One region of the Vreelandella sp. H-I2 genome, then DNA from elsewhere that is predicted to be linked to it. Evidence: predicted binding sites of a transcription regulator. Region 1 holds the regulator's gene; the other holds the start of a gene.
What was found. The regulator FNR, encoded in region 1, switches genes on or off when oxygen is low (the NO sensors DNR and NnrR bind a similar motif). The targets are predictions, from matches to a motif close to TTGATNTANATCAA.

Region 1 (11,216 bases):
GGGGCATCACACCCCGCAAACCGCAGTTACTCAGGAAATGTACGCCAAAAGACGTCACATTTATGTGCGCGAAATCAAAGGCTTTTTCCAGAAGTTACGGCGCAGTGCCAATTGGGCGCTAATGCTGGCGTTTTTTCTCTTTCCTTGGATTAATATCGGTGGCCGGCCGTTAATTCTGTTCGACCTGCCTAACCGTGAATTCCATATTTTTACCGCGACGTTCTATCCACAGGAATTCATTCTGCTGTCGTGGCTGCTGATCATCTGCGCCTTCGGGTTGTTTTTTATTACCGTTTTTGCTGGCCGGGTATGGTGCGGCTATACCTGCCCGCAAAGCGTTTGGACGTTTTTGTTTATCTGGCTTGAACATCGTATTGAGGGCTCACGCAATCGGCGTATCAAGCTCGACAACCAGCCGATGACTGCCGAAAAAGCGTGGCGTAAAAGTGCTAAGCACGCTGCTTGGCTACTGATTGCACTCGCTACGGGTATCACCTTTGTAGGTTACTTCACCCCTATACGTGATTTAGTGACCGAATTACCCTCTTTTGATGCCCATGGCTGGTCCTATTTTTGGGTAGGCTTTTTTCTGGTATTTACCTACTTAAACGCGGGTTGGCTGCGCGAACAGGTATGCATCTATATGTGCCCCTATGCGCGTTTTCAGTCGGTTATGTTTGACCGCAACACGCTCATCGTTTCCTACGATCAAGCGCGAGGTGAACCGCGAGGACATCGCAAAAAAAGCCTAAGTCATCAACAAGCCCGAGAGGCAGGCTATGGTGACTGCATCGATTGTGATCTTTGCGTTCAAGTATGTCCCACCGGCATCGATATACGCGACGGGCTTCAGTTTGAGTGTATTAGTTGCGCCGCTTGTATCGACGCCTGCGATAGCGTGATGGACAAGATGGGCTACCCACGGGGCTTGGTGCGTTATACCACCGAAAATGCTCTTGAAGGGCAAAAAAGCCGTATAATACGACCTCGCTTGCTAGGTTACTTCGCAGCGTTAGTGCTGATGATGGGCACCTTTGCCTGGGCGATTAATGACCGTATGCCACTCAATTTTGATGCTGAGCGCGAACGCACCCAGCTCTACCAAACGACCCGCGACGGCCTAATTAGCAATGTCTTCACCCTGTCCGTTCGCAATCTTGATGATCAAGACCACACTTACCAGCTAACCGTAGCAGGGTTACCCAGCTTAGCGTTGGATAGCAATACGATTAATGTGCCCGCGGGAGAATCGCGTTTAAAGGTTGTCACCGTGACGGCTAACCCCGACGATCTGCAGCAACCCAGCCACAATATTGTATTCTCGCTACAGGCTCAGCAAAACGAGCGTATTCGCCTTGAGCGTGAAACCAGCTTCCTGGGCGACATTAGGAGATAAGTGATTATGTCATCCCCCTCGTTACCCTCTAAAGATAAGGTAACTCCTTGGTACAAGCAGTTTTGGCCGTGGTTTTTAATCGGCCTACTATTTTCTTCGATTATTGTCAGCACTGGCTTTGCCGTTATGTCGATCAAAAGCTACGACGGTATGGTTGTTCAGGAAGATTATTACGAGCATGGTAAAGCCATCAATATGGTACTTGCCAAACAAGAGCAGGCACGCGCACTGAACTTAACTGCCGATCTTCGTATCGATCCGCTGACCAGCGATATTGTGGTTGATTTGAGCGGTGATGCGCGCCCGGAAATGCTCTATTTAGATCTTATCTTCCCTACCGAAGATAACCGTGACCAATCATTCATACTTGAGCATGTGCGTGACGGCCGCTATATCACCCAGGGACCCGACAATCTACGCTATCGCTGGTATCTGCAGATACAGCCTGCGCTGGAAGATGCCGACTGGCGGCTTACCGGGGAGGCCACGTTTCCCAATGAGAATAGCGTCGCGCTACTGCCGGGAGGGCGCAAAGAAAGCGAATGAACAACGCCGTGCCTGCCTCTGACTGCTATCACTGTGGTAATCCAGTACCCACTGCTGCACCCTGGACTATTACCCTAGATGAACATACCCACCCGCTTTGCTGCCCCGGCTGCGAGGCGGTGGCCCATGCCATCGTCGACGGCGGGCTGGAGAGTTACTACCGCTACCGCACCGAACTTCCCGAACGGCCGGATGAACGCCAAGCCGCCAAAGCGGATACTTGGTCAGTATTTGACGACCCCGGCCTGCAGGCGCAATTTGTTCACCCCGATGGCGATGAAGGCAACGTAAAAGCGACCCTTGCCATTGAAGGCATCACCTGTGCCGCCTGTGCGTGGCTGATCGAACACCGCCTGAATGCCCTACCCGGGGTTACTTCCAGCGCGGTGAATTTAACTCATCATCGCCTGCGCGTGAGCTGGAATCCGCAGCAGTTAAAACTCTCTCAACTGTTGGCCGAACTGGCGGCCATTGGGTATGACGCCCAGCCTTACGAACCTGATCAAGCCCAGGCGCGCATGCAGTATGAAGAACGTATGAACGTTCGTCGTTTGATTATTGCTGCGGTCGGGATGATGCAAGTGATGATGTTTTCGATCCCTATTTATGTTTCCGGCCCCGGTGAAATGAGCGATGACTTCTATGCGCTATTTCACTGGCTATCCTTCGCCCTGGCCACGCCCGTGGTATTTTTCTCAGCACAACCATTCTTTCGTAACGCGCTACGCGATCTCCGCACCGGTGTATTAGGTATGGACGTACCGGTCTCGCTGGCTATTGGGGGGGCATATCTCGCCAGTAGCTATGCAGTGCTATTTGATGTTGGTGAGGTCTATTTTGACTCCGTCGCCATGTTCACCTTCTTTTTGCTGTTCGGGCGCTACGTGGAAGGCCGCGCCAGACGACGCAGCGGGCATAGCGGCAATGCGCTCAGTGGCGTGCTGCCGATCTCGGCCACACGACTGGAAGACGACGGCAGCGAGCGCATTCTGCCTGCCAGCGAACTCGCCCCAGCTGATCGCGTATTGATCAAGCCCGGCCACGGCGTGCCTGCCGATGGCGTAATTGAAGAAGGCGAATCAAGCCTGGATGAATCAATGCTTACCGGCGAATATCTACCGGTGACCCGCCGAGTGGGTGATCGTATTATCGGCGGCAGCCAAAACATGGAAAACCCCCTGGTGATTAGGGTTACCCACGCCGGAAAAGACGCTCAAGTGGCTGGCATTGTTGACCTTACCGACCGTGCGTTTGCCAGCCGCCCGCGGCTGGCCCAGATGGCTGCGCGCATGGCCCACCTATTTGTCCTACGGCTGCTGGTGGTGACGGCCTGCGTCACTATCGCCTGGTGGTTTATCGACCCTTCGCGGATGCTTTGGGTGCTGCTTTCAGTGTTGGTCGTCACTTGCCCCTGCGCCCTGGCGTTGGCGACACCTGCGGCATTGACCGCGGGCCACGGCCAGTTGCGTAAACGCGGCGTCTTAATCACCCGCGCCGATGCCATGGAGACACTCTCCAACGTTACCCGGGTCATTTTCGATAAAACAGGCACTCTGACCCGCGGCGAAATGCACGTCACCCAGATCAAACCATTCGGTGAACTAACCGTTGAGCGTGCCCAAGCGATTGCCGCCGCCCTAGAGGCTCACTCGGAACATCCTATAGCCCGCGCTTTTCGCCCTTTCCGTGATGCGACGCTCCAGGCCAGGGATATTCACAGCTATACTGGGCAAGGGTTAGAAGGAACTTTAGAGGGCGTACGGTGGCGGCTGGGCAAACCCGAATTTGCGACCCATGAGCCTATCGCGGCACCTGCCAAGGGGCAGTGGCTGCTACTTAGCGAAGATGGCAAGCCCCGCGCCTGGTTTGGCCTGCATGACGGCATTAGAGATGATGCCGCCGCGACAGTTGACGCCCTACACGCCCAAGGGTTCAGCGTGGAGCTGCTTTCCGGCGATACGGAAGACGCCGTCGAAAGCCTGGCCAGCCAGCTTCATATTGCAACCTGGCATTCAGGCACCAGCCCGGAGGGTAAGTTAGCTCGGCTGAAAGAGCTTCAAGCTGCTGGCGAAACCGTACTCATGGTTGGTGATGGTATCAACGATGTGCCGGTCTTGGCCGGTGCCGATGTAGCGATTGCTATGAATGGCGCAACGGATTTGGCCCGTACTCGTGCCGATGCGATATTGCTTAGTCCGCGCCTGATGCGGATTTTTGAAGCTATCGAGATTTCCCGCGCTACCCGGCGTATCATGCGCCAAAATATGATCTGGTCTGTGTGCTATAACTTTTCGGCGCTACCGCTGGCAGCAATGGGGTTAGTGCCTCCCTGGCTAGCCGCCATTGGCATGTCGCTAAGTTCGCTCGTGGTGGTCGGTAATGCCCTGCGGCTATCACGCTGGCGCGCCCAACCCGCTACTTCGCTTAGCGCTACAAACCCGGTAACTGCATGACGATTCTGTATCTACTCATTCCGCTCTCACTGATTTTACTCGGCCTCGCCGTCTGGGCATTTTTCTGGGCGGTTAAAAATGATCAGTTCGACGACCTGGAAGGGCCCGCGCACCGTATTTTGTTTGATGAGGATGAGAACGACCTCAGCCCCGAACAGCGTCGCCAGCGGCAGCAAGCCAAGAACAAGCCTGTTGCACCTTCAGATACGCCCCCATCCGACGACCAAGAGCCACGGCCATGAACCCAACGGGCCTTGATCTGCCGCCGCTATTAGCGGCGTTTGTATTTGGTTTGATGGGCGGCGCTCACTGCATCGGCATGTGTGGCGGCATTATGAGCGCACTCACCTTCGCGGTGCCTCCCAGCATGCGTCATCCGGCACGGTTGGGTGGCCTGCTGCTCAGCTATAACGCCGGTCGTATCACTAGCTATATGAGCGCAGGTGCGCTGGTTGCGCTATTAGGTACACTGTTTTCTCTTTCAGCTACCGCTAGGTTGTTACTCCAGGTTTTTGCCGCGCTGATGCTCATCTTAATGGCGCTGTATATTGCCAACTGGTGGAAGGGGCTGCTCAAAATCGAAGCTGTTGGCCGCCGCCTATGGCGCCTTCTTGAGCCTATAGGGCGGCGTTTAATGCCCGTTGTACACCTTCCCCAAGCCTTCGCGCTGGGGGCAGTGTGGGGCTGGCTACCCTGCGGGCTGGTTTACTCCATGCTGGCCTGGAGTTTAGCGATTTCCGACCCATTGCAAGGGGCACTGCTAATGGGCGCCTTTGGGCTTGGTACATTACCCGCGTTATTAGCGACTGGACTTGCTGCGCGCCAGTTAAGCCATCTCATACGTCACCCAGCAACACGCAGCGTGGCCGCGTTAACCATTATCACCTTTGCGCTTTGGCAGCTTTGGACCCTCACAGTGCATAATCTCCACTAATATGATATGGCTCAACGTTTACTAAGCCTCTGCACGCTAGGCTGGCCTTAATTTTAAAATGCCATCCCTAACGCCGGAGCACACCTTCATGCCCGTTCATGCCTCTGCGGCTTTCTCTACTGCATCAGCCCCTAAGCAGATAGTGTGGGATGAGGCCCTGCTGCGCCGCTACGATACCAGCGGACCGCGCTACACCTCCTATCCAACTGCACTGTCGTTTCATGACCAATTTACCCCTAGTGATTTGACCCAGGCGCTAGAGCGCAGCAATACCAGCAAGCGTTCACTCTCGCTGTATGTGCACATCCCTTTCTGCCGAAAAATCTGCTTCTACTGCGCCTGTAATAAAATCGCCACCAAGAATACCGCTCTGGCTGAACCCTACTTAGCCCGACTCGACCGCGAAATGGTACTGACCGCCCGCCGCTTAGATACCACACGGGCGGTTGAGCAGTTACATTGGGGAGGTGGTACACCGACATTTCTCAGCTTGAATCAGATGGGCGATCTGATTGATCGCCTGGATGCCCGTTTTGGGCTTTCGTCCTCTCACGATCGCGATTATGCGATTGAAATAGATCCTCGCGAAGCGGATGTATTTACCTTAAGGCACCTCCAGTCGTTGGGATTTAACCGCATCAGCCTGGGCGTGCAGGACTTAAGCCCGCTGGTGCAGAAAGCCATTAATCGCATTCAGCCTCGGATACTCACCGAAACGCTGATGGATGAAGCGCATCGATTGGGTTTTAGGTCTTTGAATCTTGATTTGATTTATGGCCTGCCGTTTCAAACTGAAAAGAGCTTTGCTGACACCTTGCGCCAGGTAATTGAGCTGAACCCCGCACGGCTTTCTGTGTTTAATTACGCCCATATGCATGAGCGCTTTCCCCCTCAGCGGCGCATTAATGTCGATGACTTGCCAGGAGGCGAAGAGAAGCTGGCGATTCTTCGTACCACTATTGAAATGCTCACCGCGGCGGGTTATGTGCATATCGGTATGGATCACTTTGCCCGTACTGACGACAGCTTAGCCGTTGCCCAGCGTGAAGGCTCGCTACAGCGTAACTTTCAAGGCTACTCCAGCCACGCCCAGTGTGACTTAATTGGTCTTGGCGTTTCGGCGATTTCTCGCATTGATGATATCTATGCGCAAAATCCTAGTGATCTGACACGCTACGAAGCGTCGCTGGATCAGGGGCAGCTTGCCACGGTGCGTGGCATACGCTTAAGCGATGACGACCTGATCCGGCGGGACGTGATTGAGCGGCTGATGTGCGATATGCGTATTGATTTGGCCACGGTTAGTCAACGCTGGAACATTGATGCTCCGCGCTACTTTGCGCCAGCACTTGAACATCTGCGAAGCGCCGAGCAAGATGGTCTGCTAACGCGAAGCGGCGATCAACTAAGCGCTACCCCCATGGGCCGACTGCTCATTCGCCATATAGCGATGGCGTTTGATGCTCACCTGCCGCAGCAAACGGGCCAAGGCTACTCAAAGATTGTTTAATAATCTTTAAGCAGGCATGCCATAGCGACTATAATAAGTAAGGTTTTTCTAATCGATAAGCGGCACTCACTTAAGGAGCAACGCATGCTGGAATCCATGAGCCCCAGACGCTCGCTACTCCACGAAGCTCGCTGCCAAACCTGCAGTTTGAGTTCACTGTGCTTGCCGCTTGCCCTTGAACTGGACGACATGGGACAGTTCGATGCCATTATTCGCCGCCGTGCGCCGCTGAAAAAAGGCGCGCTACTGTTTCGCCAGGGAGATGCCTTTACCAGTGTTTATGCGGTACGTTCGGGCAGCCTTAAACAAGTCACATCAGAGGGGAACGGCAGCGAGCAACTGACCAATTTCTATCTACCTAGTGAATTGGTCGGGCTGGATGGGATTGATGAAGAGCACTATCCCGGGAGCGTAATCGCCCTGGAAACGACCACGGTTTGCGAAATCCCCTTTGACCGCCTGGATTTACTGTCAGAAGAGCTGCCCGAACTACGTGGCCAGTTGTATCGCAGCATGAGCAAAGAATTACGCGACGACCGGCGCATGATGCGCCTGTTATCACGTAAAACCGCCGACCAGCGGCTGGCAAGCTTTTTGATTACGCTTTCAGATCGTTTTCGTCGGCGGGGTTACTCGCCTTACAGCTTTCGACTTTCAATGCCCAGAGCTGATATCGGCAACTACCTCGGGCTGGCGGTGGAAACGGTCAGCCGCATCTTAAGCCGCCTTCAGCAGCAAAATGTAGTGGCGGTTTCGGGGCGAGAGGTTAATATCCTCGACATGCAGCGTTTGATAACTCTCACCGAAGAAGAACAGCAAACGGTTAGCTGACGTTAAACGCCTGGATTCGCCCGGCCAGTAACTCTGCCTGCTTGGCCTCTAAACCTGCAAAATCGAACAGATTGCGGTCTGCCAGTTGGGAAGGCGCGATATTAGTGACGGCTTTAAACATGCTTTCCAGGCGGCCGGGGAACTTTTTATCCCATTCAGCGAGCATCTCTTTTACCACTTGGCGCTGCATATTAGGCTGGGAACCACAAAGATTGCAGGGAATAATCGGGAATTCCATCAACCGAGAAAACTCGGCAATATCCGCCTCTTTACAATAAGCCAAAGGCCGAATGACGATATTCTTGCCATCATCGGAGAGCAGCTTGGGCGGCATCGCTTTCAGGTTGCCCCCAAAGAACATATTGAGAAACAGCGTTTCAAGAATATCTTCGCGATGGTGACCCAAAGCAATTTTATTGGCGCCTATCTCTTCTGCAAAGCCATACAGCGAGCCGCGCCGCAGGCGTGAACAGAGCGCACAGGTGGTTTTGCCTTCTGGGGTTTTCTCCTTTACAACCGAGTAGGTATCACGTTCGACAATATGATATTCAACGCCCTGCTTATCCAGGTAACTAGGCAGCACGTGCTCGGGAAATCCCGGCTGCTTTTGGTCTAAATTGACCGCCAGCAGTGAAAAGTTGATCGGTGCATTGCGCTGCAAGTTGCGCAAAATCTCCAGCATCGTGTAGCTATCTTTACCACCGGAGAGGCATACCATGACGCGATCGCCTTCATTGATCATTTGGTAATCAATAATCGCATTGCCCACTTCTCGGCGCAGACGCTTTTGCAACTTGTTAAATTCACGCTTCTGCTTGGCGTCAGCCAGCTCTGGCTGGCCTTGCGCCGGAGCAGCGGGGGCGGCTGCTAAAGTATCAAGGTGAGCAGGGTCAAAATGATTGAGAGATTGCATGGTATAGGCACTGCCGAGTGTGAAAGGCGCTAGAGCGGAAAAAGTAGGCGCTATTCTAACAACACTCAGCGCCCGACCCAACTTTCTGTCTCTAAGAATCCTCTGTCTCTAAGTGCCCTCTGTCTCTAAGCGGCCTCAGCCATCGTGCGCTGCAGCCGCATATAGAGTAGTGCGCTGGCTGTCGCCTCGCCTAACACACTCTGCATCCCCAAGGCGGGAACTTTCCAGCACGTCAGCGCCTGAGCAAAGCTGCTGGGCGCGTCAATCTCTGGATGCAAGCGACGCAGTCGGCGTTGATGCAGCTTCGCCACATCGATCTGGGCATTAGGTAGTGAAAAGCCCAACTGCTTACTCAGTAGCGCATTCAATGCGCTAATACGCTGCTCTAATTTCCAGCCGATAATCGGTCGATTGCCAATGAATTCCACTAACGCGCTTAAGTTATCCCTGTTAGGTGGCATTACTTCCCCAGCTTGGCATAGCAAGTGGTGACGGCGCAGCGTTGCACTCTCGGGCTGCCTCGCACAGCCTAAGGTGATTACAAAAGCGCGACTGGTACGCACTTGCTGTTGGCTCATCGCCACCGCCGCCAAGCTAATCACTGGTGAAGTGGGTGTAGGCATTGCAGTGCAGGCAAGCGCTACTAGCTCTTCACCCATATAGGGCTGAAACAGCCAGGCATAGGGAGAGTCCGCACAGCGTCGCCGGTCACTCTCACGACGCATTAGGGTACGCAGCGAGCCACTAAATAACGCCACGTGCCGATCTAACAGCCGCATTCCGCTCACGAATACTCCAAATGGTAACGATGCGAAAGCCGCTGTTTAAAGTCTTTGACAATATGCAGCGCCTCACGTAATAGGTCACGTTCGAGCGAAGAGAGGGTTTGCACCACGACACGATTGGTGCGATTCGTCTCTTGCGGCGTACTAGGCGTCTCCAGGGCGGCAAGCTGCTGCCTAAGACGTAGTTCGGTAAAGAGCGCCAACGCCTCACCCAGGTCCTCGGCAAAACGACGATCCAAACGGCCATCTGCAGCCAGAGCGTCAAGGCGGTCGAGGGTCGAGGTGGCTTTGATACGCCGCTCAAGCGCCATGGTGCGCACGCCATGCACGATGGGGAAAATACCGCCTTTCTTAATATCGATACCGTGTTGTGGCTTTTTCAGCGAGCCAAACAGGGTCAGCGGCGTCGAAAAACGCAGTGCTGTTCGGGCAAAATACGAGAGCAGTAGCTCATCGTGGGAGCAGCGTTCGAACAACTCATCACGGACACTTTCAAGCAAACGGGGGTTACCTGCTACGGCATGGGCATCAAGCATAATCGCCAGTTTCATCAGGCTGTCGCCATCACGCTCGCTGGCCCATTTGGCAATATTGCTCTTCCACTGCGATACCGTTGCCACCCACTCGGGGTTAGACACCATAATATTGCCGGGACACGGCGGATAACCAAGCTGTATCAGGGTATCAGTAAGGGTTTGCATGTAGCTTGCGATATCAGGCCACTGGGTTTCATCAGCGAGAATCAAGCCGTTATCTTGATCCGTTTTTAAAATCTGCTCGCCGCGGCCTTCGCTACCCATCACCATCATGCAGCTCTGCTCGCGGTAGCGTTCATCGATTGTGAATTCCCAGGCTTTACTCATGATGCGGCCGTTCAGTGCGGCGAGCAGATCCATCGCAAAGCGCAATTTAACGCCCTGGGCCATTAATGCTTTTACCAGCTCCGGCGTGCGCTGGCTGGCCGCTGACAACGCCTCTAAACTGCTCGCCTGCTCCACCTGCAAACTCACCACATAGCTGCGGCTCGAAAAGTAGCTAAGCACATCGGTAAGTTCTACAACGCCTTTTAAGTCGTTGCGCTCCATCACGACTACTCGTGTCACTTTATGCCGCGTCATCAGCACCAACACTTCAAACAAATATTGGTCTGGTGCAACGGTTACCAGATTAAAATGAGCGATTTTATCGAGCGATGCAGTTACCGGGCTGCCTTCCAACACCAGCGCATTGAGTAGATCGGTTTTGGTCACCATGCCCAGCGTGTCCTGGGTTTCTACCAGTAGGCTGTCGGCGTGACTATCATTCAGTTGCTTCACTGCGCTAGCAATATCACTGGAAGCGGCCATTAACAGTGGCTCGCGCATACACTCGCTCACCTTGGCCAACATAAAGCCCGCCATGGTAACGCCACCATCAGCACGTTTTTCGGTTAACAACCGCGCTTTATGCGTCAGTGATTGGCGAAAGAAATCACTAAAATCGGGATAATGGCTGCACAACTGCTGAAACAGCGCCTTAGGCATTAAGTAGCATAGGCACTCCTGCTCAGCCTTAAAACGATAGCGGCTTTTACCATTGAGGATACTGATCGCCCCAAACAGGTCCCCCGCCGTGTAATGCCCAATGCGTGAAGTAGACGAGGGTAGCGTAGGGTCGATTTCTGCTACTTCGCCTTTATGTAGTAGGTAAACATATTCGCCTGTTTGACCCGTCTCTAAAATCACTTCGTCACGATCAAAATAGGCAAGGTCAATGCTGCGGCGAATGTGCTCACGCCCTTCATCGTCAAGAAGCGTAAACGGCAGTTGGGATAAATCCACATCGACCATTGTGCATGACCTCATTTAA
Region 2 (11,216 bases), on a different contig from region 1:
CCATGATCGCTAATGCAAAAATGGCGATGGACAACACCAGTTTACGCGGCTGTCCCAGATGCAACTCACGGTTAGCCAGCGGTAGACACCCCAGTGAGGCCAAACTCTCTGAAATTTCTTTTTCATTGCCCTGAAGCAACAAAACGTCACCATTTTTAAAGCGGATATCGCGCAAGCGTTGTTTCAAACGTCCACCATCCCGGGCAACCGCTACCAAGTGCAGCCCAAACTGATGGTTTAAGCGTAATTGTCGCACGCTGCGGTTGATCATCATGGAATCATTACGAACCACAGCCTCTATCAGTTGCAGGCCCTCAGTATCCACCGGCTGGTGATCTTGTGCGGCACCTTCCTTTTTCGCCTTATCGGCGTCGTCACGGACGGGGTTTTCGACATCATCCGGCGCTTCTTCTAATTCTGCAACTGCGCTAAGCCCCACTTTGTCTTCCAGCATTTGCAGCTCGTCGGGTCCTGCTTCTAACAGCAGTATATCGCCCTCTTCCAAGGCCCCGTGGAAGTTATAGCCAGCGCGACGGTTGTCATCGCGCACGACCGCTAATACGGGAATCGTTTCGTCCAGCTCATCGCGCAGTTGCTGAAGCGTCAAGCCTTTGGCTTTCGACTCTTCACCCACTTTCAATTCGACTAAATAGTTGGCGGTATCGAACATTTCGTCAGTCGATGCTTGGCCGCTTCGCTTTGGCGTGAAGCGCCAGCCCACCAGCACAATAAACGCCAATCCCGCCAGCGCTACCGCAATGCCGACCGGAGCAAAGCTAAACATGCTAAATGCTTCATCGGTCACATCACGGCGATAACTGGAAATAATGATATTGGGTGGGGTACCTATTAAGGTCGTCAAACCACCCAGCAAGGAGCCAAATGCTAGTGGCATTAGCAGTAAAGAAGGCGAGGTGTTATGTTCACGGGCAAGCCGCATGGCCACCGGCAGCAGCAACGCCAAAGCCCCGACATTGTTCATAATACCCGAGAGCAATACGACGGTACCCACCAACACTAGTAACTGAAGCAGCAGGTTCTCACCCACTTTGAGTACTTGTTTGGCGATAATATCGACCACACCGGAACGCTCAAAGCCACGGCTGAGTACCAGTACTGCGGCAACGGTAATCACCGCCGGGTGGCCAAAACCGGTGAAGGCCTCTTCGGCTGGCACCAGCCCCAACATGACTGATCCCAGAAGCGCTGACAAAGCGACTAAATCGTAGCGAAACCTGCCCCAGACAAAGGCGACGAGTGTTAATCCAAGCACAATAAACACTAATGTACTTGGTGTTAGCGCCAACCATCCGAGATCTATCGTTTCGATATTCAGTGTCTCAACACCTGTACCATCGGCGCCTGAACTTTCAACACTTAAGTCCTCAGCAGACATCCTTTTCCTACTCCCTGGCCGCCGCTTGATAGGGGCAACATATTATTGGTGCACAACACGCTCACAGCATGATCATCGCCCTGCACATTAGGCGATTACTATACACACGTATAGCCCCTGAATACCCTTAGCCCCTGTATGCCCTTAAACTCTATATTTCTATAGACTTTACCAACAAAAAGCCCGGCATTGCCGAGCTATTAAAGAGCCTAAGCGAGTGAGAAATTTCGGATACAACCCACTGACTATGGCAAGAGAATGGTGGAGCCGGTGGTTTTGCGGCTTTGCACGGCGTCTTGAGCTTTGCCTGCTTCTGCTAACGGGTACCGATTGGCGATATCTATTTTGATTTTGCCGCTTTCAAGCATGGCGAAAAAGTCATTACTCATCATTTCCAAGCGCTCGCGGGTATCAGCGTAGCCGTTAAGGCTGGGGCGGGTTACAAAAAGAGAGCCTTTCTGGTTGAGAATGCCGATATTGACGCCCTCGACCGGTCCAGAGGCGTTACCAAAGCTCACCATAAGCCCGCGGGTCTTTAGGCAATCCAGCGACATTTCCCAGGTGTCTTTACCTACTGAGTCATACACGACATCGCACATTTCGCCGTTAGTTAGCTCACGCACACGCTCGACCACGCTCTCTTCGCTGTAGTTGATCGTTGCCCAAGCGCCGTTAGCCATCGCAAGGTCTGCTTTCTCCTGCGAACTAACGGTACCAATCAGCTTAACGCCCAACGACTTCGCCCACTGACAGGCAATCGATCCCACCCCACCCGCAGCTGCGTGAAACAGAATGGTTTCTCCGCCTTTCAGTTCATAAGTTTGGCGCAGCAGATACTGCACGGTCAGGCCCTTGAGCATACTGGCCGCCGCCGTCTCGAAATCGACGAAATCAGGGAGCTTGACCACTTTAGCCGCAGGCAGTGTGTGAAGTGCTGCATAGGCACCCAACGGTCCTTGGGCATAGGCCACACGATCACCAACGTTTAAGTGCGTGACACCCGCACCAACGGCATCGACCACCCCGGCGCCTTCGGTGCCTAGCCCGGAAGGCATAGAGGGCGCAGGATAAAGCCCGGTACGGACATAAATATCAATAAAATTAAGGCCAACGGCCTGATTGGCAATACGCACCTCACCCTGGCCGGGTTCAGCGGGCGTAACGTCGACCAGTTCGAGAACATCAGAACCGCCGGTACGAGCAAACTGGATACGCTGAGACATTAAGGTTTCCTTTCTTTATTCGGCTTGTTAATGATAGCCATGACAATAGGTGCTGCTATACAAGCGCGTCAGGGGCTATAAATCAAGCTAGCACGCTAGCGTCTGTTGCTGGACTTGAATATTGGTCTTAGGACCAGGAGTGGATGAAATCCCGCTGTCATGCACCCATGCTAGAATTATGTCTCTTTTATCGTCTAGGGCTTAGAGATTTGTCATGACGCATCCCGCTATTCAAGTTCCTGCGCTGATCGCCCACCGCGGCTACTCTGCCGCTGCCCCTGAAAACACCTTGGCAGCGGTGCGCACCGCCCACCAAGCGGGAGCCACATGGGTAGAATTGGATGTACAACTACTGGGTGACGGCACACCGGTCATTTGGCACGACGCCGATGTGGCGCGTTGTTCAAACGGGCGAGGCAATCTCGCTTCCCTGAATTGGGCGACGGCAAAAACGCTGGATGCAGGCAGCTGGTTTGGCGATAGCTTTGCGGGTGAAAAAATGCCCAGCTTAGAGGCCATGCTAGCGCTGCTTAACGAGTTGGAAATGGGCGTCAACATGGAGATCAAAGTCAACAAAGGCCGCGACCCTATTGCGTTGGTTGAGCGCGCCCTGCCAGAGATGCTGGATACGCTGCCTCCCGAGCGGCTGATTATCTCCTCCTTCAATGCCAGCGCTCTTGCCCACTGCCGTCAGTTTGCAAGCAAAGAGCGCTTGGCACTAGGGGTACTGTTTGGCAGCGTACCCAAAAACTGGCGAGCGCAGTGTGAAGCCATTGAGGCTTTCAGCGTGCACCCCGACTGGCCACGTTTGAAACGTGCTCAAGCGGATGCCATGCAGCGCGATGGTTACCAAATATTGTGCTACACCGCCAATGACCCGAGCGCATTTCACAGCCGCTGGGCGTGGGGCATCGCCAGTGTGATCACAGACGAGCCCGCCGCGTTCAAACGCTTTTTAGATAGCCATTGATCGATGCAAATGCTCAATATGTTCAAATAAATGACAAGGAATAATCTACCGTGAAGTACCTAGGAGCCCATGTGAGCACTGCGGGTGGCGCAGACCAAGCCGTTCAAAGGGCGGTAGAAATTGGCGCCAATGCCTTTGCACTGTTCACCAAAAATCAGCGCCAGTGGCAGGGTAAACCACTCACCGATGAGGCTATTCAAGCGTTTCGTGACGCCTGTGCTGAGCGTAACTTCGCGCCGGAGCAGATCCTGCCCCACGATAGTTATCTGATCAACCTTGGCCACCCTGAACAGGAAGGCCTGCACAAGTCTCGGGCGGCATTTCTTGATGAAATGCAGCGCTGCGAGCAGCTTGGCCTGACTCTGCTCAACTTTCACCCTGGTAGCCACCTAAACAAAATCAGCGAAAGCGACTGCCTGAAACGTATTGCCGAGTCCGTTAATGAAGCGCTTGTGCATACCAGTGGTGTTACCGCAGTGATTGAGAATACCGCTGGGCAAGGCACTAACCTAGGCTGGCGCTTCGAGCATTTGGCCGAGATCATTGAGCACGTAGACGATAAAACCCGCGTTGGCGTATGCATTGATACCTGCCACGCCTTTGCAGCAGGCTATGACCTGCGCAGCGCCCACGTTACACAAGCAACGCTAGATGAATTCGCTAATGTGGTGGGGTTTGAGTACTTACGCGGCATGCACTTAAATGACGCCAAGAGCGACTTTGCCAGCCGGGTTGATCGCCATCATAGCCTAGGGAAAGGCAACATCGGCCTGCCTGCTTTTACTACTATCATGCAAGATGCGCGGATTAGCGGCATTCCCATGATTTTAGAAACGATCGAACCCGACATATGGGCTGAGGAAATTAGCTGGCTGCGCGCTCAAGCGACCGAAGCAGATCCCACCCACCTAAGGAGTGTGCAATGAGCGATACCGATCTCGGTAGTTTGGATGCCCAGTCCTTAGCTCGCTTGTTTAAAAGCCGAGGCACCTCCCCAATTGAAGCAACCCGCGCAGCGCTGGAGCGAATTGCGCGTTTCAATCCAGCGGTTAATGCCTATGTCTATGTAGATGCTGACGGCGCAGAGGCAGCGGCAAGCGCTTCAACCCGGCGCTGGAGCGAAGGAAAACCGCTCAGTCCCATCGATGGCATTCCGGTATCACTTAAAGATTTGACCCAAGTGGCGGGCATGCCCTGTCGCGAAGGGTCGCTTACTTCGTCTGACGCGTTATGCGATACCGATGCGCCCCCAGCACGTATGCTACGCGAAGCAGGTGCAGTGATACTGGGCAAAACCAACACGCCCGAATTCGGCTGGAAAGCGGTCACCGATAACCGCCTCTTTGGCGCTACGGCCAACCCCTGGGATACGCGCTTAACGTCGGGTGGTTCTTCAGGCGGTGCCGCTGTGGCTGCAGCGCTCAATATGGGAGTGCTACACCAGGGAGGCGACTCAGGTGGTTCCATTCGCATTCCTGCCGCTTTCACCGGGGTATTTGGCTTTAAGCCGACCTACGGCTGGACACCCCAGTGGCCGCCCGCGAAAGAACCCAGCCTTTCACATCTAGGGCCATTAACCCGCACCGTGCGCGATGCCGTCAGCATGCTGAACGTGATAGGCCGCTACGATTACCGTGACCCCTACGCCACGCGCGGGCAGCCGGATTGCTGGGGAGTGGACCTCGATAAAGGTCTAGCCGGATTAAGGATTGGTTACTCCGCTGATCTTGGTTATGCCAAGGTAGATCCGCAGATCGCTGAACGCGTGCGCGAAGCGGCAGGTAGGCTAGAGGCATTGGGCGCTGAAGTGATCGAAGTGAGCCCAGGTTTTTTGTCCCCGCTGGAGACTTTCCGCAAGCTTTGGTTTACCGCCTCGTTAGAGCAGTGGTCACAAATGAATCAACATCAGCGCACACTTCTGGACCCAGGCATGGTCACCAATGCCCGAGAAGCGGAACCCTGGAAAGCGGTTGAGCTGTTTCGTGCCTGGGCCGATCGTGCAGAATTAACGCAGCGCCTGGAGCATTTCAACCAAGAGTATCATTTGCTAATGACCCCCTCGGTGGCTATCTCACCGTTTGAAATTAACCACGAAGTTCCCCCAGGCAGCAACATGCGGGATTGGGAAGAGTGGGCACCCTTTAGCTACCCCTTTAACCTTAGCCAGCAACCCGCCGCATCGGTGCCCTGTGGATTCACCGAAAACGGTTTACCGGTGGGCTTTCAGCTCGCAGGTGGTAAGTACGATGATGTTCGTGTTCTGCGCGCCTGTCATGCCTATATGGAAGCGCACCCACCGCGGTTTCCCAGTGCACCTAATGCCGCCCAGCCTGCTTAATGCTTGCTCAGGATGGAAAAAACCAGCCAAGCTTTACGCTTGGCTGGTTTTTTGTGATCAGTACTGTTTTTTGAGAACGATGCTATTTTTGCAATTAATACCGGTATTACATTGCTGAAAGCTTCTCTTCATCCCATATGCCCGACATACGCACCATGGCAAGCGCTTCATCGAGATTGTCCATTTCTTCGATCATGACCAATTCGCTTTCTAGGCTCACCGGTTGACCGGCCTTCTCAGATAACAGTTTTTCCAGGGAAGCTACATCCATAGCGTCGTCTAATTGGTGAGCATCTATTGAGGCGCTATTACGACCGGGTAAATAGATAGTGCCATTAGAGAAATCCACGGCGTAGGCGATCACGCCAGGTACAATAAAAAACAGCAACCCCACCCCGTTGGCGATTGCGATAACCGGATCGATATCACCGCTCAATTGGCCTTTGCGCTCAGGATAAAAAAGCGTACCGCAACCACTCAGTGACACAATGGAGACGCCCACTACGGCGCCTGTCAACCAGCGACGAACGGCTTGATGCATGAAGGTTCCCTCAAGATGTAAAGAAACGGTAGTCAGTCTATTTTTTTGTCCCGACCAATCCTGGTACCGACTAACGCGCCTTAAAGCTCACTCAGTTTAACACAGTCATCTGAAAGCGCAGGTAGTTTACAAACCACTCTATTTTGCCGCTTTAACCACGAGGCCGTACAATGGCATCATTCAACGCTACGGGGCATCGCCCTGATGGTAAGCATCGCTATTTAGCTATGATTTAAAAACGATTTCAAAAAACGATTCTTAAAAACTTATTTAACAAACACGCACCCAGGAATACTCGTCCCATGCGCGCCAGCCAATTATTGATTGCCACTCTGAAAGAAACCCCGGCCGACGCCGAAGTCATTAGCCATCAGCTAATGCTCCGCGCCGGGATGATCCGTCGTTTAACATCAGGGCTTTACACGTGGCTGCCGCTTGGCCTGCGCACATTGCGCAAAGTAGAAGCCATTGTGCGCGAAGAAATGAACCGTGCCGGCGCGCAAGAAGTATTGATGCCTGCTGTGCAGCCGGCTGAGCTTTGGCAGGAGTCTGGCCGTTGGGAGCAGTACGGCCCTGAGCTTTTGCGCTTAACAGATCGCCACGACCGCGATTACTGTGTCGGCCCGACCCACGAAGAAGTCATTACCGATCTTGTTCGCAAAGAGATCGCCAGTTACAAGCAATTACCGGTCAATTTCTATCAGATTCAGACGAAATTTCGCGACGAAATTCGCCCGCGTTTTGGGGTCATGCGTTCACGTGAGTTCATTATGAAGGACGCTTACTCCTTCCACCTTGATGAAGCCTCGCTGAAACAGACTTACCAAGATATGTATGACGCCTACACGCGCATTTTCACGCGTTTAGGACTCGACTTTCGCCCGGTTATCGCCGACAACGGCTCCATCGGCGGCACCGGCTCACATGAATTCCACGTGCTTGCGGATTCGGGCGAAGACGATATTGTGTTCTCCACCTCTTCGGGCTACGCGGCCAATATGGAAAAAGCCGAGGCGTTGCCTGCTCCGCTGGGCAGCGACGTACAGCGCGAAGCGCCTACCCAAGAGATGCATTTGGTAGATACACCTAACGCTAAAACTATTGCTACTCTGGTTGAGCAGTTTGATCTAACGATTGAGAAAACGGTGAAGACCTTGATCGTGCGTGCCGCCGAGGGTGGCCTGATTGCTCTATTGGTACGCGGCGATCATGAGCTGAACGAGGTAAAAGCTGAGAACCTTCCGCAAGTGGCGGCCCCGCTGACCATGGGTAGCGAAGAGGAAATTCGCGCAGCAACCGGTGCAGGCTTTGGCTCGCTTGGTCCGGTGAACCTTGATATGCCCATTATTGCCGACCGCAGCGTTGCCCTGATGAGCGACTTTGGCGCGGGTGCCAATATTGAAGGCAAGCACTATTTCGGCATTAACTGGGAGCGTGATGTGGCCCTGCCCGAAGTGGCCGACCTGCGCAATGTCGTTGAAGGTGATCCGTCCCCAGATGGCCAAGGCACGCTCTCTATCAAGCGGGGAATCGAAGTCGGTCACGTTTTCCAGCTTGGCCAAAAATATTCTCAAGCCATGAACGCCAACGTGCTGGGCGACAACGGCAAGACCAGCCACCCGTGGATGGGCTGCTATGGCATCGGTGTGACCCGTGTGGTTGCCGCCGCCATTGAGCAGAATCACGACGAATCGGGCATTATCTGGCCCAACGCTATTGCGCCATTCCAAGTGGCCCTGGTACCCATGAATGCGCATAAATCCCAGCGTGTTCGCGAAGAGTCTGAGCGTCTTTACCAAGCGCTAACCGCCGCTGGCTTAGACGTATTGCTGGATGACCGAGACACCCGGCCCGGCGTTAAGTTTGCCGACTTGGAGCTAATGGGCGTTCCTCATCGCCTAGTGATAGGCGACCGGGGCCTGGACAACGGTGAGCTGGAATACAAAGGTCGCCGGGATAGCGAAGCGACGATGGTGTCTGCAGATCAAATTATCGACTTCCTACTTGAGAAGGCCCGCTAAACTCGCCAAGGCAGCCGCTGAGTCTATTGTTATAGCGCGGCGGTGGCTAAGCGTTGCAATGACGCTTAACATGCTCTTGCTGGGACACGCAGGGCTGGCAGTAGCACAACCGCTACCGCCGGGCCTGCGCCCTACCCTAGAAGCCGTTAATCAGCAGCATCAAACGGCTCAACAGCAATGGCTAGCGCACCAATGGCGTTTACGCATGGACACAGCGCTAGCGCTTTTTATGGATAACGCTGCAGAGCGCCAGACGCTACTGACGCACCTCTACCAAGAAGCCAGGCTGGCAGGTTTACCTCCCGAATTGATACTAGCCTTAATTCAAGTGGAAAGTGCCTTTAAAGCAGATGCGATTTCCTCGGCAGGCGCTGTCGGCTTAATGCAAATCATGCCCTTCTGGGTCAGCGAGTTAGGGCTGCCAATAGACGACTTAACCCATCCACCGCGCAATTTGCGCTATGGCTGTACGATTTTGGCGCACTACCTCGCGATCGAAAACGGCGACTTTACCCGTGCATTAGCGCGTTATAACGGCAGCTTGGGGGAAACGTGGTACCCGGAGCGAGTCATGCGGGCCTGGCGAGATACCTGGCGCCAACCAACGCTGCGTTAAGCGCTAAAGTCCAACACAGTTCCTATCGATAGGCATTATTTATCAAGCTTATCGCAGGATAGGAGCGGTAATGCCGTTACGCTCTAACAAAAAAAGCCAGCCCCAAATGGGCTGGCAACTGGAGGCTTACTGGTCGAGCAAACCCCCTCCCCTGACAACGTTGACGCAAGATGAGTTGGCTATTTCTTACTTCTTACGCTCACCTTTACGTAAATGATCGCGAATCACCCAGCCTACCCAGCCCACCATAAAAGCGATGAGCAGGGCGACAGTAACCAAGCTAAAAATAACGGTGTCATCCCAGTACATGGTGCTTCCCCCCGCCGTGATGTATGCGTTCATACTAGTCACAAAAGCGCAGTCGAAAGCTGACCCAGATCAAGTTACGAGTGGCGGGAAAAGGCGGTTACTTAGAAAATTGATATCGGTCAATTTTTATCGATTATCAGCGTGGCTAGCGCACGCATTAAAGCACCTTACGATCTTCGACCTTACTATGCTCGGTGCCCGGCGGCAGCGGATGACCTTTTGCCAATTCGGCGCGGGTGGCGTCACGCACGTCTAGAATCGTTACTTGGTAATTAAGTGTTCGCCCAGCAAGGGGATGGTTGGTATCAACGGTGACACGGTCACCATCCACTTCCAGTACCGTCACGATTTGTGGCCCGGCTTCGCCTTCGGTTTGAAAGCGACTGCCTGGCGCCAACTCAGCGTTGCCAAACGATCCGCGGCTCACTTCTTGGACCAGCGCCTCGTTGCGTACACCGTAGGCATCGGCGGGCATTAGTTGAACACTTAGCTCGGCCCCGGTCGTTTGGCCCGCAAGTGCACGCTCTAGCCCCGGCACGATATTGTCGTGCCCGTGAAGATACTCCAATGGCTTGTTACGTGCATGGGAATCATCGAGTACTTGCTTGCTGCCATCGTTGAGCACGTCGCTGAGGACATAGTGCAAGGTAACTACCTGATGCGCCGTAATCGACATGGAAAACTCCTCTCCGGTAAGCTGTCGGTTTTGTGATAGAACTTTGTGATAGAACTTTGTAATAGAACATCTCCTCAGCTTATCACTTGGCCATCGCTAACGTCTTTCCAGGAGTCTTGCTTAATGCCCAGCCCCACCCCCCAGCGCAGTTGGCTTGCTGCACTGGCGATTTATTGTCGTGCGCCCGTTATCACCATGCTTTTTTTGGGGTTTTCCGCAGGCCTGCCATTTCTACTGGTATTTTCAACCCTCTCAGCTTGGCTGCGCAGCGATGGGGTGGAAGTCGCGGCGATTGGCTTTTTTGCCTGGATTGGAATGCTCTATTCGATCAAGTTTTTCTGGGCGCCGGTGGTTGACCGATTAGCACTACCACTGCTGACCCGCGCCTTTGGCCAACGCCGCGGCTGGATGCTGTTAGCGCAAGGGACGATTGCCGCTGGGTTGGTAGGGCTGGCGGGCTTAAGCCCCGTCGGGAATCTTGGCTGGGTGGCCCTGTTTGCACTGCTCGTGGCCTTTGGTTCAGCGACGCAAGATATTGCTATCGACGCTTATCGCATCGAGTCCGCTGATGACAACGTCCAGGCCGCTATGGCTTCCACTTATATCATTGGCTATCGCGGTGGCTTGCTTGCTGCCGGCGCTGGGGCGCTGTATATCGCGGCATCCGCCTCTTGGGATATAGCTTATCTCTGCATGGCGACGTTAATGAGCGTTGGTGTACTTACCGTCCTGCTGCGTCCGGAACCCAAGCGTGCATCACTCTCCATTCAACTGATTCACGAACCCAAGGTGCGTGCCTTTATACGTGCCAGCCGAGGTAAACCCAAAATTTTACGCCGTTTGGGTGCCTGGAGCATTGGCGCACTGGTGTGCCCGTTTACCGATTTCTTTCGCCGTTTCGGGGTCAAGGCGCTATGGATTTTGGTCTTTATTGCAGTGTTTAGAATTAGCGACCTGGCCATGGCTTCCATGGCCAATCCGCTGTATATCGACCTGGGATTTTCGCTGGCAGAAATAGCTAACGTGACCAATATATTTGGCATCGCAATGAGCATTGCGGGGGGAATCTTAGGTGGGCTGTTAGTGGCGCGTTACGGTATCGGCCCTTTGCTCATCTTCGGTGCAG

Region 2: ccoM (cytochrome c oxidase subunit CcoM) is a predicted target of FNR. The motif match lies at 9,474-9,487, and genes of this name have one in related genera.

The regions. Positions count from the first base shown of each region.
Region 1 is NZ_JBRAMC010000002.1:165,840-177,055, reverse strand. It holds gene ccoG (cytochrome c oxidase accessory protein CcoG) at 1-1,396, shown strand, start outside; gene ACUVOF_RS05380 (FixH family protein) at 1,403-1,942, shown strand; gene ACUVOF_RS05375 (heavy metal translocating P-type ATPase) at 1,939-4,395, shown strand; gene ccoS (cbb3-type cytochrome oxidase assembly protein CcoS) at 4,392-4,637, shown strand; gene ACUVOF_RS05365 (sulfite exporter TauE/SafE family protein) at 4,634-5,329, shown strand; gene hemN (oxygen-independent coproporphyrinogen III oxidase) at 5,418-6,839, shown strand; gene fnr (fumarate/nitrate reduction transcriptional regulator Fnr) at 6,924-7,670, shown strand; gene ttcA (tRNA 2-thiocytidine(32) synthetase TtcA) at 7,663-8,583, opposite strand; gene ACUVOF_RS05345 (DNA polymerase III subunit epsilon) at 8,709-9,362, opposite strand; gene ACUVOF_RS05340 (DUF294 nucleotidyltransferase-like domain-containing protein) at 9,368-11,197, opposite strand.
Region 2 is NZ_JBRAMC010000003.1:86,843-98,058, reverse strand. It holds gene ACUVOF_RS08255 (SLC13 family permease) at 1-1,396, opposite strand, end outside; gene ACUVOF_RS08250 (NADPH:quinone reductase) at 1,642-2,619, opposite strand; gene ACUVOF_RS08245 (glycerophosphodiester phosphodiesterase family protein) at 2,834-3,589, shown strand; gene nfo (deoxyribonuclease IV) at 3,640-4,515, shown strand; gene ACUVOF_RS08235 (amidase) at 4,512-5,927, shown strand; gene ACUVOF_RS08230 (hypothetical protein) at 6,034-6,468, opposite strand; gene ACUVOF_RS08225 (proline--tRNA ligase) at 6,771-8,489, shown strand; gene ACUVOF_RS08220 (lytic transglycosylase domain-containing protein) at 8,548-9,105, shown strand; gene ccoM (cytochrome c oxidase subunit CcoM) at 9,292-9,447, opposite strand; gene ACUVOF_RS08210 (FKBP-type peptidyl-prolyl cis-trans isomerase) at 9,572-10,090, opposite strand; gene ACUVOF_RS08205 (AmpG family muropeptide MFS transporter) at 10,214-11,216, shown strand, end outside.